DNA from 4 places in the Sphingobacterium sp. LZ11T8 genome. Region 1 is predicted to be linked to each of the others. Evidence: riboswitches for the same ligand, from Rfam matches in the RefSeq annotation. Region 1 holds a riboswitch; each other region holds the start of a gene.

Region 1 (4,217 bases):
GCGACAAAAGGTTAATGACCATTGAATCACTCATGAATGGCATCGCCATCAATATCTGGGAAGTTCCAGGACAGGTCAGCATGTCCAAAGACCAATTGGCTAGAGATTTGGAGAAATTCTATGGTAAAAAATATGACAATGAAACCGGAGCAATCCTGAACTATATTGATACGACCGGCACCTATGACACCTGGTATTTTGAAGATCCATTCGTCAGGTCAGTATCCCCTAGCTCCAACGTCAAGATTACCGATATCTTGAAGAAAAACTACCCTATCCAAAATGAGGCGAACCTTCAATTGTTGGCAGTGACCTATGACTACCATCCGTTGGCCAGGGCTATGGTTGCCAATTATTTCAGCAGTAAGCCTGAAACGAAATTGATAGGTCAGCGTATGGTTGACATTACAGAAAAACAATTGATCAAGATCAAGAACAAAGAACTGAAATCTGAAGTTGAAACGCTCCTAAAAGAAGCAAAACAGAACTTAAGCAAATAAAGAATGAATTTGACAAGAAGACAAAAAGGTCTATTGGGAATAGCATTTGTATGCTTTTTGATAATATTATCTTGGATCGGTTTATCCAAGTTCTTTCCTGAGAGCAACTCCTTGAGGTACCTACCTGATCGGATTTACCGCATCATCAAAATCGTATTCGGTGGCGACCCTTCAGGTTCAGGCCTAGAAGCTGAAAATGTACCCTGGGAATTGATCCTAGCTAAGATATGTGCCATTGGCATTCTGCTTTTCGGTGCCTACAAGATTATTCAAAAGGTATTCTCCGAACAGTTCAATCTCTTAAAGGCTTCTTTCAAACAGAACCATGTCATCTCTGTGGGTATCTCAAAAAAAGGTAGGCAACTTTTTCAAAGCCTAAAGGAAGACTATAAGCAAAAAGGAATTGCCATTGAAAAGGAAACAGAGCATGCCGACATCAATTCTGTAAAAAAACAGGGCCACTTAGTGATTATCGGAAATGCCGAAGAAGAAAGTACCCTACTGGAAGCAGGGATCAAACGCGCCTCTTCCCTGATCGTCTTCCTAGAAAATGAGCAAACCGTAATTGAAATCATTGAATCTGTTCAAGATATCTACGATAGATCAAAATGTCAGAACGACTTGCATTGCTTTTTACATATCAGCAACCCAAGGTTGATCGACTTGGTCAAGAACACCGGAATCCATTTAGATAACAACCAAATCCAACTTCGATTCTTCAACATCCACAAGATGTTGGCAAGGCAGTTTTTTTCGCAATTTCCAATAGATCTACAGCGATCCGGTAAGGAACTTTCCGATATCAATAAAATCGTATTTTTAGGCTATGGGGATTTCGCAAAAGCCATGTTGGTCCAAGCCATGAGGATTTTCCATATTTCTGTCGAAAATGACCTGAAAATTGCTGTTTATTCCGAGCAAGCTGAAAAAGACAGGAATTACTTCAACGAGCAATATCCTAAAGCCAATAAGATTTTTCCTATTGAATTCCATAATTTTCAAGGAACCTACAATGAGCTGGTATCTAGGGAGGAATTATTGGATAAAGGCAATGAAACTTTGTTCATTACTGCTTTCGACCAGGACCAAACTAATCTCAATACCGCTTTGGAACTCTTGGACAAAACCCAGAATAGTAAATTCCCGATCTATGTGCTCAATGCTGAAGGAAAAGGTTTGCGGAAGTTGATCCGCTATTCGGAAGAAAGCGATAGGATAAAATTCTTTGGTCAGATGGAAGATATCTGTAACCTTGAATTTATCACGGGCAATAAATTGGACAAATTAGCCCAGGCCATCCATGATGATTATAGAAAATTACTTTCCGGTACCAGTTCAGAAAGTGCCCGATACACTTCTGATTGGTTAACCCTGAGCGAAGATGCAAAAGATGCCAGCCGAGCGCAGGCAGACCATATTCCCTATAAGTTTTTATTGACCCATAAAGAATGGCCAGTAAACCAGCCGGATGCAATAGCTTTCAGTGAGGATGAAGTGGAAACCTTGGCCATTATCGAGCATAACCGCTGGATGGCACACCGATATATCAATGGTTGGGACTATGGAGAAGTACGAAATGATGAGCTTAAATTCCACCCTTCCCTGATTCCTTGGGAAATCTTGAGCGAAAGTGAAAAACAGAAAGATCGAGACACCATCCTTAGAATTAAGATTCTTTTGAACGAAAAATAAAGCTATAGCCCAAGAATTTGTCTTTGCAGATTGTTTGGGCTATATTTGATTGGCTTTAGGGGTATTCTAATAGGAATTGAGACAGACCCTTTGAACCTGATACGGTTAAAACCGTCGTAGGGAAAAGCAAAATTGCTTGGCAAACCTAATTGCCTATTCCCTCCCTTCAGCCATTATTGTTTTTAATTTTTCAAATAATGGAAAACGACATTTATCATTTATTGACTCAAGTCCGAGAAAAATCTCCACTCGTTCAAAACATTACAAATTTTGTGGTCATGAACAATACCGCAAATGCCCTTCTGGCACTTGGTGCATCTCCAATTATGGTCCATGCCGAAGAGGAATTAGAGGAAGTCCTCAGTTTCTGCAATGCCCTTGTCATCAACATCGGTACCCTAAGCAAACCATGGGCAGAAAATATGATCCTGGCCACAAAGCTGGCCAACAAATTAGCTAAACCTTGGGTATTGGATCCGGTTGGTGCAGGTATCTCTACCCTACGCAATGAAACGCTAAAATCTCTATTGGAATTAAAACCAACGGTCATTCGTGGGAATGCTTCGGAAATTATCGCCCTTCAGAACTTTAACAATAAAAGTGCTAAAGGTGTGGACAGCACCCAATCAAGCAGCTCGGCCCTAGATGCCGGAAAGTTACTGCAAGAGGAAACGGGATCCATAGTTTGTATTTCCGGTGCCACTGATTATGTCATTTCAAAGAATGAAATCACCGAAATCAAAAACGGCACCTCCGTGATGACCAAGGTAACTGGAATGGGCTGTACGGCTTCCGCAATTACCGCAGCATTCATTGGCTTAGCAAAAGACCCCTACCAAGAAGCTGTCGCTGGTATTGCCATCACTAGTCTTGCAGGCGAATTGGCTGCCAAAATATCGAAAGGCCCAGGTAGCCTTCAGCTCAATTTTTATGACATCCTTTACAATCTTGCCAAAGAACAGATTTTAGGTAACCTAAAACTAAAAAAATATGCCAATCCATCCTGATTTCCCCTATCCCCTTTATTTGGTGATTTCAGAAAAAGATTGTGTTAAAATGAATTGGCTGCAAGTTGCGGAAGAAGCCATATTTGGCGGGGTGGATATCATTCAATTGCGTGAAAAAGAACTCAGCCATACGGAATATTTGAACAAGGCAAAGGCACTGAAAAAAATTACAGACCAATACCAGATTCCTCTGATCATCAACGATGCTCCTGAAATTGCAGTTGAAATCCAAGCTTGGGGCGTTCATGTTGGCCTTTCGGATACACAGCCCCTGGACATAGCTGAAAAATATGGAGATATCCTGAAAATTGGCTGGTCATTGGAATACCAAGATCAACTGGAAAGTCCTCAAATGGACCCAACCCATCATCTGGGGCTCAGCCCTATTTTTAAAACAGCGACAAAGACCAATACTGTGACCACTTGGGGTATTCACGGTATACAAGAAATAAAACTAAAAACCGATAAACCGCTGATCGCTATCGGTGGTATGAAGCAGGACAATGCTGGACAGGCATTTCAAGCTGGCGCAAATTCCATTGCTGTCGTTTCTGCAATTTGCGGCAGTTCAGACCCAAGAAAAGCAGCCGAACTGTTGAAAGGATTATTAAAATGAAAGAAAACAAAAAATATAAAGTACCAACTGTTCTCAGTATAGCGGGCTTTGATGGCAGCGGTGGTGCCGGCATCCAAGCTGACACCAAAACCATTTCATCCCTAGGCTGCTATGCCATGAATGTTTTGACGGCATTGCCGGTACAAAATACCCAAGGGGTGAAGAACATTTTCGACATCCCTGTTGAGGCTGTAAAGGAGCAATTAGATTGTCTCTTTGAAGATATCTATCCCGACAGCATCAAAATAGGGATGGTACATAATAGCAAATTGGTCGAAACCATTGCTAATTCCCTGAAAGATTATAAAGGCAGTATCGTCTTTGACCCGGTTATGGTTTCCACTAGCGGACATCGGCTGATCCATGAAGAAACCATAGCGGCCATTAAAGAACTATTGTTTC
Region 2 (4,217 bases), on a different contig from region 1:
TCATTGAGTTTATCCTGTGGGACTTGATCTGCCCAAATTACTTCTCCATAGTGATCGCCTTTGTATTGGTTGTAAGCACCACCGAAAGTGAAGTTCAGGTTGTTGGATGGCTTATAGAGCAGGGAATAGGTCAAGCCATAGAAATGATTGTCCAACCACCTTCTCCTTATCAAATCGGTATCTTTAATTGTATTGCCGTTTGCCACTACTGGATCAATTCCATAATGGTCTAGTCCATCCAATGGTCTGAATTCTTCATAATATCCTGCACCGCGGGTATAGTGAAGCGCCGTATTGAAGGTCATTTTTTCAGAAGGGCGGTAGGAGTAATTCAGATGGGCATGCGTCTGCGTATAGTTGTCCGTCTGATTGTCGTAAGTATAGTAGTTGTATTTTCGATCTCCATTTAAGAATCTCTCACGCTCTTGGTCGAACAACCAAAGGTTATCGGCGTACTCCTCAATCCTTTCTTTATTGCCAGTGAATAATGGTTCGGCAAGGCCGTACCAAGCTTGGTAAGTTTTTTCCTTACCTGAGAACACAGTGGCTTTCAAGGTATGTTTATCAGTATACATTCCTGCATCAACATAAAAAGATTTTAAATTGGAGGAAGCTCTATCTACATAGCCATCCGAAGAGATCCTAGATAACCTAGCATTAAATGCGAATTTATTGCTGATCAGTCCTGACCCAGCTTTTAGGGTGTTTTTCCAAGAATTATAGGAACCAAAGGAGTTGTTGAACTCTAGGTAGGGCTTTGTTTCCAGGGCGTCGGTCTGGAAGTTTAAAGAGGCTCCAAAAGCAGCAGGGCCATTGGTCGATGTTCCGATACCACGTTGAATCTGAATGCTCTCTGTACTTGAGGCAAAATCAGGAAGGTTTACAAAGAAGGATCCCATGCTTTCGGGGTTGTTCAATGGGATACCATTCAAAGTGACATTGATACGTTCATTGTCGGATCCACGGATAGTCATATTTGTATATCCGATTCCAGCACCGGCATCAGAACCTATAACGACGCCAGGGGTTTGGTCCAGGAGATATGGAATATCCTGTCCGAGGTTGTTTTTCTTGATGTCTTCCTTATTGATGGTTTTAAAAGTAGTCGCGGAATTTTCTTTCGCACGTGTTGCTGTTACATAAACTTCCTCGAATTCATACACGTTGTCTTTTAATTGAATGGAAAAATTAGCTTGATTTTTCGGATTTATTCTTAAAATCTCGGATTTATAACCAATAAAAGAAATTTTTAAGTCATGAAAGCCTGTGCTTAGATTGTCAAAAACGACAATTCCGTCTTTATTGGTGGATTTGGATTGTCCGTCGATGGACACAGTTGCGGCATCTGCAGGTGCTCCAGATTTGTCTAAAACCCTAACAGTGAAGTTTTGTTGAGCAAAGCTCGCAAGTACTAGCAAACATAAGGCTAAAGTTGCCCAAAGCTTGTTAAACATAATAAAAAAAATGTTTTAAAGAGTTAAACTTTCTTGCTGTAAGGGGTCACAACAAGTTCTATTTAACCGCCCTTTCCCTACGCTGGCATTATCCAGATCAGGTATGTATTTCTTGTAATCACTTGAAATACAGGGTATAATCTCAGCCTTTGTTCGTGTTTTTCAACAAGGCACCCCTATTCGATAGCGCAAAGCTAGCCTTTTGGATAAATAAAACAAAATTTAAATATTATTGTAACAAATTCGTAATTATTATTTTATTAGTTAAACTGATGGTATTTTTTTGTAAATTGCCTGCATTGCCATCAATGGGCAAATTACGCTAACTTTAAAAAAACGGAACTATTAATTTCTTATGAAGTATTACGCTGCTGATGTTGTGTTTCCTGTTGCCGGGCCTGCTATTAAAAAGGGGGTAGTCGCGATGGATGATCAAGGGATTGTGAAAGGTGTTTTCAATCCAGGTGAAATAGATGAAAATTTAGTGGAACAATTCAAAGGAGCTTTAATTCCTGGATTTGTAAATGCTCATTGTCATCTAGAACTTTCCCATTTATTAGGTGTTGTGCCTAGAAGTACAGGATTACCTAACTTCCTTTCTAATGTAATCAACGAACGCGGAAACCATGAAAGCAAGTTGGAAGCTGCCATGGAAGAAGCTGACAAAATGATGTATGAAAACGGAATCCAAGCTGTCGGCGACCACGTGAACTCAGCAGTTACCGCTAAGATCAAGGAAAATAGCCCTATCAAATACCATACTTTTGTTGAAGTAATGGCAACCAATAAGGAAGATGTTGTTACAAGAATCGACAATGCTAAGGAAATTGAGTTCCATTTTGATTACAAACATTCCTCAATCACCCCTCACGCGCCTTATTCTGGTTCTAAATTCTTATTTAAGACCTTGAAAAAAGCAATCAGCGAAGATAATATCATCAGTATCCACAATCAGGAAAGTGATGAAGAGAACAAGCTTTTCCGTTATAAAAAAGGCGAGTTCTTGGAGTTTTTCAAGAAGATGGACATGGTGATGGAAGATTTTAGGGCCCAAGCTAGAAACTCCCTGCAATCATTTTTGCCCTATATCCCTAGCAAGAATAAATTGATCCTAGTGCACAATACATATACTTCGATTAAGGACCTGGATTTTGTGGATAGAATGGGTAGATCGGTTTATTTCTGTTTCTGTCCAAAAGCCAACTTATATATTGAAGATAGAATTCCTAAAATCGACAATTTCTTGTTGGGAGGCCATGACATCGTGATTGGTACCGACAGTTTAGCGTCAAACGATACATTGGATATTTTAGAGGAATTAAAGGTTATCCACCAAGAGTTTCCGGATTTGGACTTCAATGAGACTATCAAATGGGCTACCTTGAACGGTGCTAAAGCATTGAACCTAGAAAGCGAATTAGGGTCTTTGGAAGTAGGCAAGAAACCAGGCTTGGTGTTATTGGAAGGAATGGATACATTCAAACTGAACCCGAAAGTTAAGGTTAGAAGAATTAGATAGTTTCTAATTCTATTTCTTCTTTTACCTTTGTATTCATGAAACATTGGAATATTAAGGTTCAAGGTAAAGTTCAAGGAGTCTTTTTCAGGGCTTCGACAAAAGCTGTTGCTGACCAATTGAAGGTAAAAGGTTTTGTGATGAACAAACCTGATGGATCTGTTTATATAGAAGCTGAGGGCGATGTTTTCGCCCTAGAGTCTTTAATAGACTTTTGTCAGGAGGGGCCTGAACATGCTGAAGTTGTCCATGTGGAATATGAAGAATCCAATGAAATCAAGGGATTCCGCAATTTCGAAGTCGTTAAGAAAATCAAATAAGCGTGTCGGTAGTTAAGAAATTTGTCAGCGATACGATGATCTATGGTCTCTCGACCATCTTATCCCGAATGCTTGGGTTCTTGATGACCCCTTTCTTTACAGGGAAGTTTCGTACCTCCGTGTACGGAGTTTTCACCAATCTTTTTTCATATGCTTCCCTGCTGAATGCTGTCATAGCATTTGGAATGGAAACGACTTTTTTCCGTTATCTGCAAAAGGAGGACGCTGATAAAGATCGTGTATTCGACAATAGTTTCTTGATTACCCTATTTACCACAGCAATTTTCCTTTTGTCTGTGTTCACTTTTACAGAGCCCATTGCCCATTTTTTAAGTGAGGGAGAAAATGTACCTGATTATATTCTGTACGTCAAGTTCTTTGCGCTGATCATTGCTGCCGATGCGATCGCAGTAGTGCCTTTTGCCAAACTGAGAGCAGGGGGGAGGCCAATTCGATATGGTTTGGTAAAACTGATCAACATCTTGGTCTTTATCACTGTCAATTTTACCTTGTTGGCATGGTTGCCAGAATGGAACAAGAACTCGGAATTTTTCAGGGAATTCAGTGCAGGTTGGTTTCGTGAAGGCTGGTTAGGTAATGTGTTTATTGCCAATTTAATGGCCAGTCTGGTTACTTTACTATTGTTGATTCCGCAGATTGCTGGATTTAGATTCCGACTGGACAATAAGCTGATCAAGAGTATGCTGAGCTATTCTTTCCCGATCTTGATTGCCAATATCTCCTTTATTATCAATGAAAATCTGGATAAGATCATGTTCCCGCGGTTGGTGCCAGGAGAGCAAGGGGAAATGGACCTTGGTGTTTATGGGGCGGTAGCAAAAATTGCCGTTTTCTTAAACCTGTTTGTCACTGCATTTAGATTGGGTGCAGAACCATTCTTCTTTTCTTATGCTAAGAACGAGAATG
Region 3 (4,217 bases), on a different contig from region 1:
GTCGATAAGATGTAATTACCATTATACTCCAATTGCTTCCCTCTTATCCGATCATAACTATTGAAATGCAGACGCTCAATTTCCATAAACTCAGTCGCAAGGTGATGGTGGGAGTGAAGTACGATTTTCTTTCTTTGACAAACATCAATATTGTCCAAATACTCCAAAGCCAGGTCATCCGATGAGGCATATTTCCTGAAATGAAATAGCTCCAATCCATTATCTAACATGTTGTTGACATGCAATGGTTCGTTAGGATAATTGCTGTTTGGAGAAACGACTATGATCATAGGTATATTTCTTTTCCACTTTCAATAAATTCCTTCGATTTTTCCAACATCCTTTCTTCGGTTGCCTCCCTGATCTCTTGCGTTATTTTCATGGAACAGAATTTAGGGCCGCACATCGAACAGAAATGAGCCACCTTTGCTGCATCTGCAGGTAAAGTTTCGTCATGAAACTCTCTTGCGGTATCAGGATCGAGTGAAAGGTTAAATTGGTCCTCCCATCTGAATTCGAATCTCGCTTTGCTCAATGCATTGTCTCTGTATTGGGCGCCAGGGTGTCCTTTGGCCAAATCTGCAGCATGGGCAGCAAGTTTATAGGTGATTACACCGTCCTTAACGTCTTTTTTATTGGGAAGGCCTAAGTGTTCTTTTGGTGTAACATAGCACAGCATAGCACAACCGTACCAGCCGATCATTGCAGCTCCAATAGCTGAAGTGATATGGTCATAGCCGGGTGCAATATCCGTTGTCAATGGGCCTAAGGTATAAAATGGAGCCTCATCACATTCTTCCAATTGCTTTTCCATGTTCTCTTTGATCATGTGCATAGGGACATGTCCCGGACCTTCTATCATCACCTGAACATCATGCTTCCAAGCTATTTTAGTCAGTTCTCCTAAGGTTTCCAATTCTGCAAATTGAGCCTCATCGTTGGCATCGGCAATAGAGCCTGGTCTTAATCCATCACCTAAAGAGAAGGCTACATCATACTTTTTCATGATTTCGCATATCTCCTCAAAATGCGTATACAGGAAATTCTCTTTATGATGGTATAGGCACCACTTAGCCATAATAGAACCACCTCTAGAAACAATTCCTGTTACCCTTTTCGCCGTTAAATGGATATATCTCAACAGGACACCCGCATGTATCGTAAAGTAGGAAACACCCTGTTCTGCTTGCTCAATGAGGGTATCCTTGAAAATCTCCCAGGTCAGATCTTCCGGCACACCTTTAACTTTTTCTAAAGCTTGATAGATAGGAACTGTACCTATTGGTACTGGAGAATTTCGGATAATCCACTCGCGGGTTTCATGGATGTTCTTTCCGGTAGAGAGGTCCATGATCGTGTCTGCACCCCATCGGCATGCCCAGACTGCTTTCTCCACTTCCTCTTCGATACTGGAACTTACAGCGCTGTTTCCGATATTGGCGTTGATCTTCACCAAGAAATTACGGCCAATGATCATAGGTTCACTTTCCGGATGGTTAATATTATTTGGAATGATTGCCCTTCCGGCTGCGATTTCATCCCGCACAAAATCAGGACTGATCCGTTTTGGCGTATTTGCACCAAAGCTTTCGCCCTTATGTTGTTCAGCTATTCCCTTCGTAGCGGACTGTAATTGTTCAATTCTTTGGTTCTCACGAATGGCAACATATTCCATTTCTGCAGTGATGATCCCTTTCTTAGCATAGTGCAGTTGGGTTACATTTTGTCCATCTGCTGCTCTTTTCGGTTTATGATTGTAAGAAAACCGCAATTCATCCAAGCTTGGGTCATGGAGCCTTTTTTGTCCGTACTCCGAACTGATGCCATCCAGAATCTCAACATCGTTGCGGTCTAAAATCCATTGTTCCCTGATCCTGTCCAGGCCTTTACGGATATCGATTTCAGAATTCACATCCGTATATGGACCAGAAGTATCATAAATCGTAACAGGAGGGTTTATTTCAAGACCATCCTTGCTCAGCTTGGTTGGGCTCAGGGATATTTCACGCATTGCAACTTGGATAGGGTATAGGTTACCTGGAATATAAACCTTTTTGGAATTTGGAAAAGCATTGGTTGTAATCTTTTGTTCTGTCATGTCTTCAAATATTTAAGGGTTATCCGCCTTGAGTTGCGGTTATGATTAGGATAGAATCAGTATCAGTCAATAAGGTATCCGACCATTTGTCTCTAGGGATGACTTGGTTATTTAGGGCAACAGCAACACCTTTGGTTTTGCCTTTAAGCTCCAAATCCATTAATTCCTCCAAGGTAAATGGAGATCTCTTGTACTGTTTTGTCTGATTATTGATAATAAGTAACATTCCTGAATAGTTATTTAAGCATTAATGCTTTAGGAATGTCTACTTTAGGTACAGGACGCACCCATGAATGACATTTTACTTTTCCCTACGCTAGTATGATCTAGATCAGGTTATAAGGGTAAAATCTCAGCCTGCAATTAATGCAGACACCCCTAAAGCGTAGGCAAGTTAGCTAAATGAGTTAACTAAAAGAAATTATTTGTGATTATAATACAATTTACAGGTTGCTTCTTTACCGAGAAGAAACCTTAAGCAATCCCTAGAACTACTTTAGGATCAATCTTTCAGCAGGGTTTTTCTCTTTAAATTCTTTGTAATATTTCTTGATATACACATGCAGGTCATAGCTGGTCCAATATTGGGCAGTTTCGAAATCAGGTCTATATTCCACCATAAACTGTTCCAGCTCTTCATCGTCCATGGGGATAATATCGCTGATGCTTGCTTTGTTGAAGATTTGGTCCACTTCCATATTTTTGATTTCTTGTTGCATAAAAGCATTGAACCTTCTCGCGTTTCTACCAGATTTACTGAATTTTTCGTAGAAGTAAGTAACGGTTGGCATGCCAAAGGGTAGAAGCAGGTACCATGGTGGTTCACCGGAGTAATATAGTCCCCCTTTAACGTTGATATCTTTTTTCATGCTTTCCAGTTCCTTCAGCTTTGCAGCTTTGGTATTCCCCATGACGACGATCTCTTCTAGCACGATGGATTTTTTCTGTAGGAAAACATGCTGCTTTAGATCTTCAGCCAAGATACTGAGGCTATTCCAATGCGGATGGACAAAGGTTATGCTATCAGACGGGCGGGCATCGATGCCAAAGGAACCATCAAAATCTGATCGCAGCGTTTGTTTTGTTCTTTGGTTAATGACATCCACATTTTTGATCAACAGACTGCTGTCACTGGAGTAAACTGTGCCGGTATACCTCTTTTGAGCTTGGGAAAATGCCACCAAACTATAAAGGAACAAAAGGAAGGAAATAATAATCGGTTTTAATGCCATAGCTCTAATATTAAGCTTTCATTTTCTTTAGGTGAAAATAATTCATCTAGTCTAATTTACTAAATCTAAAGGCTTAGAATGACAGTAATAACTATATTTAACATATTGGTTAAGAAAATTAAATACAGGAAGTCGTTTGGGGAATTAATTATTCTCATTTCGCCTGTTTACTAAAAATGAAAGGCTATTTTTGGATTCAATTTTAAAAAGAGCGATTGACCATGTTTGCCAAAATCCGAAACACCAATATTGCTGTTGCTGCTGCCATCTTATCCATGATCTGTGTGCAAGGGGGAGCATCATTCGCGAAGCAGTTGTTTCCGGCCATTGGTCCCATTGCGACAACAACCTTGAGGATTGGCTTATCTGCCATTCTGCTCTATGCGATTAATAGGCCGAAGCTACGTACCTTCAACAAGCAACAATGGATGTACTGTGGCCTTTACGGAATCGGCATTGCCGTCATGAACCTCATTTTTTATATGGCCATCCAAAGAATCCCATTGGGCTTAGGTGTTACCATTGAATTCGTAGGACCTCTGTTCTTGGCCTTTGTCCTATCAAAGAAATGGACAGATGTCATCTGGGCAGTATTGGCTTTGACAGGAATTTTACTGATCGTTCCTTGGAAGAGCAATGGCATCGATCCGATAGGATTGGGATTAGCCTTGCTTGCAGGGGTCTTCTGGGCCGTGTATATCCTGATGGGGGCCAAGCTTTCCAAAGTTATGGAGGGTAAACAGGCAGTTACTACCGGGATGATGATCGCAACGGTCTTTATAGTTCCATTTGCCTTAATGGATGGCGCGATATTGAACATCAATACTGGGCAATTTTCCAAAGGGCTTCTCGTGGCCATCTTATCTTCTGCATTGCCGTTTTCATTA
Region 4 (4,217 bases), on a different contig from region 1:
ACACTCAGAAATCTAAAAAAATAGGATTATGGTAGATTTGAATAAGGGAATAGGTGTTTATTGATAAAATCACAATTATTTGAAATGTTTCTGACAAATTTATTCGCTATAATATAAAGCGAATATTAATTTTGTATTTCATTTAAAAACCATGGGTAAGAAAACAAAAAAAACGGAGGTTGACGTCGTTCTGATTGGTGGAGGCATCATGAGCGCGACGTTAGGTACGTTAATTAATGAGCTGAGTCCAGATATTAATATTGAGATTATCGAGCGTTTGGATGTTGTTGCTGCAGAGAGTTCAGATGCGTGGAATAATGCCGGTACAGGTCACTCGGCACTTTGTGAACTAAACTATACACCAGAGCAGCCTGATGGAAGTGTGAAAATTGATAAGGCAATCAGTATTGCTGAACAATATGAGATTTCCAAGCAGTTTTGGTCTTACCTAGTAGAGAAGAATATTATCAAGAACCCTAATCATTTTATCCGCCGCGTTCCGCATATGTCGGCCGTTTTTGGCGATAGAGATGTGCAGTTCTTGAAGACCAGATTTGAGACCATGACCAAACAAAATCTATTCAAAGGTATGGAGTATACCGAGGATAAAACTTTGTTGAATGAATGGGTTCCCTTGATGATGGAAGGCAGGTCAGCTGATGAGGCTATTGCTGCTACAAAAATGGATATCGGTACTGATGTGAACTTCGGTGCTTTGACCAGAGATTTGATTACTTACTTGGATGGAAAAGACAATATCAAGTTGTCCTTGAACCAAGAAGTTAAAGATATTGACCGTGAGGATGATGGTAGATGGGAAGTAGAAGTTAAAGATTTGAAAACAGGCAAGAAGAGAGAAATCTTGGCTAAGTTTGTTTTCATCGGTGCAGGTGGACACTCTTTATTGTTGTTGGAGAAATCGGGAATCCCTGAAGCTAAAGGCTATGGTGGTTTCCCTGTTGGAGGACAATGGTTGAGATGCAATAATGAAGAGATCATCAAGCAACACCATGCCAAGGTTTATGGAAAGGCATCAGTAGGTGCTCCTCCGATGTCGGTTCCGCATTTGGATACCCGTTATATCGATGGAAAACAAGCTCTGTTGTTCGGTCCTTATGCAGGTTTCTCGACCAAATTCTTGAAAAAAGGATCTTATTTCGACTTGCCGGCATCCATTAAACTTTCCAATATCCGTCCGATGTTATCGGCAGGATTGGATAACCTACCATTGACTAAATATTTGATCACCGAGGTGATGAAAAAACCTCAGGACAAATTAGATTCCCTGAAACAATTTATGCCAACCGCTAAATTGGAAGATTGGGAAATCGAAAAAGCTGGCCAACGTGTACAGGTTATCAAAAAAGACCCTAAACATGGTGGTATCTTGGAGTTCGGAACTGAGGTAGTTTCCAGTGCCGATGGATCCATTGCTGCCTTATTGGGCGCTTCACCAGGTGCATCAACTTCAGTAGCAATCATGATCAACTTATTGAAAAGATGTTTCCCTGACCGTGCAAAATCTGATTCTTACCGTAAGAAATTGCGTGAGATGATCCCATCTTGGGGCAAGAAGTTAAATGATGACGCCGAGCTGTGTCAATCAACAAGAAATCGTACCTCTGCAATTTTGCAGATCGATAAATAATATTCACAATACTTATGGGGTGCTGAATATGTCCCGTTTATGACGGGACATATTTTTAGGCTGAGATGATACCCAATTCCGGTTTTGATCGGAATGAACCTGATCCAGGTAATGCTGGCGTAGGAATAAACAAAGATCCTTTCCCTTATCTCCATAAGTGCTTATACCATTCAGCGAAATTGGAGGAAATCTTTAATAACATTATTCAAACATTGCAGCAAACGTCCTGGTTGGAAAGGTTTTCTGTGATCTGTGGCATTATCCAAGTCCTATTGTCCAAGAACAATAAGGTATCCAATTACCTGTTTGGGATAATGGGGATTACGACTGGGATGCTGGTTCTGTACAATGCCGGGCTATATGCTGAAATTGCTTTACAAATCTATTATTTGGTCATGAGTATCTATGGCTGGTGGTTTTGGATAAGCAATAAGACCGCAAAGGAACAGCCCATTACCCATTCGACTAAGCAAGAATGGGTTACCGTCCTCAGCATCGTATTTGGAGGTTTCTTGATCTTTTACTTTTTGCTTCGCAGCATTACCAATTCCGATGTGCCTATTTGGGATGCTTGGGTGACCTCCACAGCCTGGGCTGGTATGTGGCTTTTGGCGAAAAGAAAAATTGAAAATTGGATCTTGCTCAATATCAGTAACCTTTTTGCCGTACCACTTTTGATCCATAAAGACCTTTACCTATTCGCAGCACTGACCACGTTTCTATTTATAGTTGCCATTTTCGGTTACCTAAATTGGAAACGAATCATGAAAATCCAAAAATTAGAATTAAATACAGACAATTAAATGTTGATATCAGAACAAATTCAGATCATAAAGGAATTACAGGCCGAAGGAATCAAGAATAAGGCGCTTACGAAAGAGCAACTTGACCTTGTGTACCAAAACAACTGGTTTAATCTTTGGGTTCCGAAAACATTAAACGGCTTGGAAATGTCCTTTCCAGAAGGCTTGGACTTATTGGAAGAGCTGGCTTATTGGGATGGCGGATTGGCCTGGACGGTAACCTTATGTGCTGGTGCGAATATGTTTGCAGGCTTTATACAACCTGAATTTGCCAAAAGCCTCTGGTCTGATCCCAAGATCTGTTTGGGAGGCAGCGGAAGAGTCGGAGGGAAGGCAATTGATGCTGGAGAATATTTTGTGGTTTCTGGTTATTGGAACTATGCCACCGGTGCTCCTCATTTAACCCATTTCACTTTCAATGCTGAAATCATTAATAATGGAGAGGTACTGAAAAATGAATCAGGCGAGAATTTATATTTTTCCTTCCTGGTCCCAAAGGATGATGTACTCATCCATTATGATTGGGATACCATAGGGTTGGAATGTACCGCGAGCCATTCCTTTTCCTTTCAGGACCTGAAAGTGCCCAAGGAAAATGCTTTTGTACTTGATCCTAAAGCTAAACAGTCTAATTCGACCCTTTTTAATATTCCTTTTATGCCATTTGCAGAATTGACCCTATTGGTGAATTATGTAGGTATGTTCAAGCGGTTTTTAGACCTGTGCGAAAAGTATTATTTCGAGAAATCAAAAGATAGCCATTGGGCGGAGAAACATAGTAAAACTAGGTTTAAACAGCTGGATCAATTACGCACAAAATTTGAAGGGAAGGTAGGCCAGGTGAAGGCTTATGCTGTTGAGCTATGGCAAAATGCCAGTAAAGGGAAAGAGGTTGAGGCGGATCTGTATTTGAAAATTGGAGAATTATCGAGAGAAATTGCAAAAGATGTGCGTATGGATTGTGCCGAGATATTGCCTTTGTTGGGAATCAGAGCAGCGCAAAAGGAAAATGAATTGAATATCGTATTTCGGAATTTATTTACGGCAAGTCAGCATAGTTTGTTGAATGTGTGGTAGGATAAAACAACTCCCTAAAAGGAATAATATCTAGGGAGTTGGTAAAATAAATCTAAGATACATCAGCGTTATCTTGGAAGTATGCCCAAGTTAATCCATCTGTTGCATCGACTATCGTATAACCAAGACCAGTTTTAATGATATAAAACCCATTAGGGTTATAGATATAACTTGTAGTGATATTCATGGCTCGGAGTATTGCAGGGTTAGTAGAGGGGATGCCTTCCAAAAATGGAATAAACCTAAGGATACCATTATCTCCAAATCTAGCTACAGGTCCATGGTTACTACCAGCTGTGGCCCCTCTTAAACCAATAGCCATAAACCAGAAATAGGTTTTATATTGCTCATTATAATCATAATTTGGCACAAGAGTAAACGAAGTGAAGTTTGGTAGTTTTTGAAAGCCTGCAATATCAGGTTGATTTCGCTTTCCAAAGCCTTGAGAAGATGTCCACCATAAAATTTTCGTGCCGGCAATGGTAAATTCCTTTGCTGTTTTTATGTCGTAAACTTGTGGTTTGCCGACATTCGAGATATTTATGCCATCTTTAGAACTTAGCGAAGTTGAGTTGAGCCTTAAACCTTCCATCAATTTTATTTTCACACCATCAATTTCAATTGGTCTAACTAGGGATAATCCATTGCCATTAAAGAAATAATTTGATTTCGTAACGACTGGATTTTGA

What was found. Region 1 has a riboswitch for thiamine pyrophosphate ahead of thiM (hydroxyethylthiazole kinase). Riboswitches for the same ligand answer to the same signal wherever they lie in the genome.
Region 2: linked by a shared signal. The riboswitch ahead of NLF99_RS13895 (TonB-dependent receptor) and the one ahead of thiM (hydroxyethylthiazole kinase) in region 1 are both predicted to bind thiamine pyrophosphate.
Region 3: linked by a shared signal. The riboswitch ahead of thiS (sulfur carrier protein ThiS) and the one ahead of thiM (hydroxyethylthiazole kinase) in region 1 are both predicted to bind thiamine pyrophosphate.
Region 4: linked by a shared signal. The riboswitch ahead of pnuC (nicotinamide riboside transporter PnuC) and the one ahead of thiM (hydroxyethylthiazole kinase) in region 1 are both predicted to bind thiamine pyrophosphate.

The regions. Positions count from the first base shown of each region.
Region 1 covers NZ_JANBZY010000003.1:99,357-103,573, forward strand. The annotation lists gene NLF99_RS08620 (toll/interleukin-1 receptor domain-containing protein) at 1-500, shown strand, start outside; gene NLF99_RS08625 (NAD-binding protein) at 504-2,192, shown strand; TPP riboswitch at 2,240-2,332, shown strand; gene thiM (hydroxyethylthiazole kinase) at 2,390-3,199, shown strand; gene thiE (thiamine phosphate synthase) at 3,183-3,815, shown strand; gene thiD (bifunctional hydroxymethylpyrimidine kinase/phosphomethylpyrimidine kinase) at 3,812-4,217, shown strand, end outside.
Region 2 covers NZ_JANBZY010000005.1:308,945-313,161, forward strand. The annotation lists gene NLF99_RS13895 (TonB-dependent receptor) at 1-1,454, opposite strand, end outside; TPP riboswitch at 1,512-1,642, opposite strand; gene NLF99_RS13900 (amidohydrolase family protein) at 1,810-2,973, shown strand; gene NLF99_RS13905 (acylphosphatase) at 3,009-3,290, shown strand; gene NLF99_RS13910 (lipopolysaccharide biosynthesis protein) at 3,293-4,217, shown strand, end outside.
Region 3 covers NZ_JANBZY010000004.1:312,640-316,856, forward strand. The annotation lists gene NLF99_RS11860 (thiamine phosphate synthase) at 1-290, opposite strand, end outside; gene thiC (phosphomethylpyrimidine synthase ThiC) at 287-2,098, opposite strand; gene thiS (sulfur carrier protein ThiS) at 2,118-2,324, opposite strand; TPP riboswitch at 2,390-2,488, opposite strand; gene NLF99_RS11875 (hypothetical protein) at 2,590-3,330, opposite strand; gene NLF99_RS11880 (DMT family transporter) at 3,552-4,217, shown strand, end outside.
Region 4 covers NZ_JANBZY010000010.1:87,173-91,389, forward strand. The annotation lists gene NLF99_RS18375 (malate:quinone oxidoreductase) at 152-1,648, shown strand; TPP riboswitch at 1,654-1,791, shown strand; gene pnuC (nicotinamide riboside transporter PnuC) at 1,879-2,451, shown strand; gene NLF99_RS18385 (acyl-CoA dehydrogenase) at 2,452-3,528, shown strand; gene NLF99_RS18390 (DUF4302 domain-containing protein) at 3,581-4,217, opposite strand, start outside.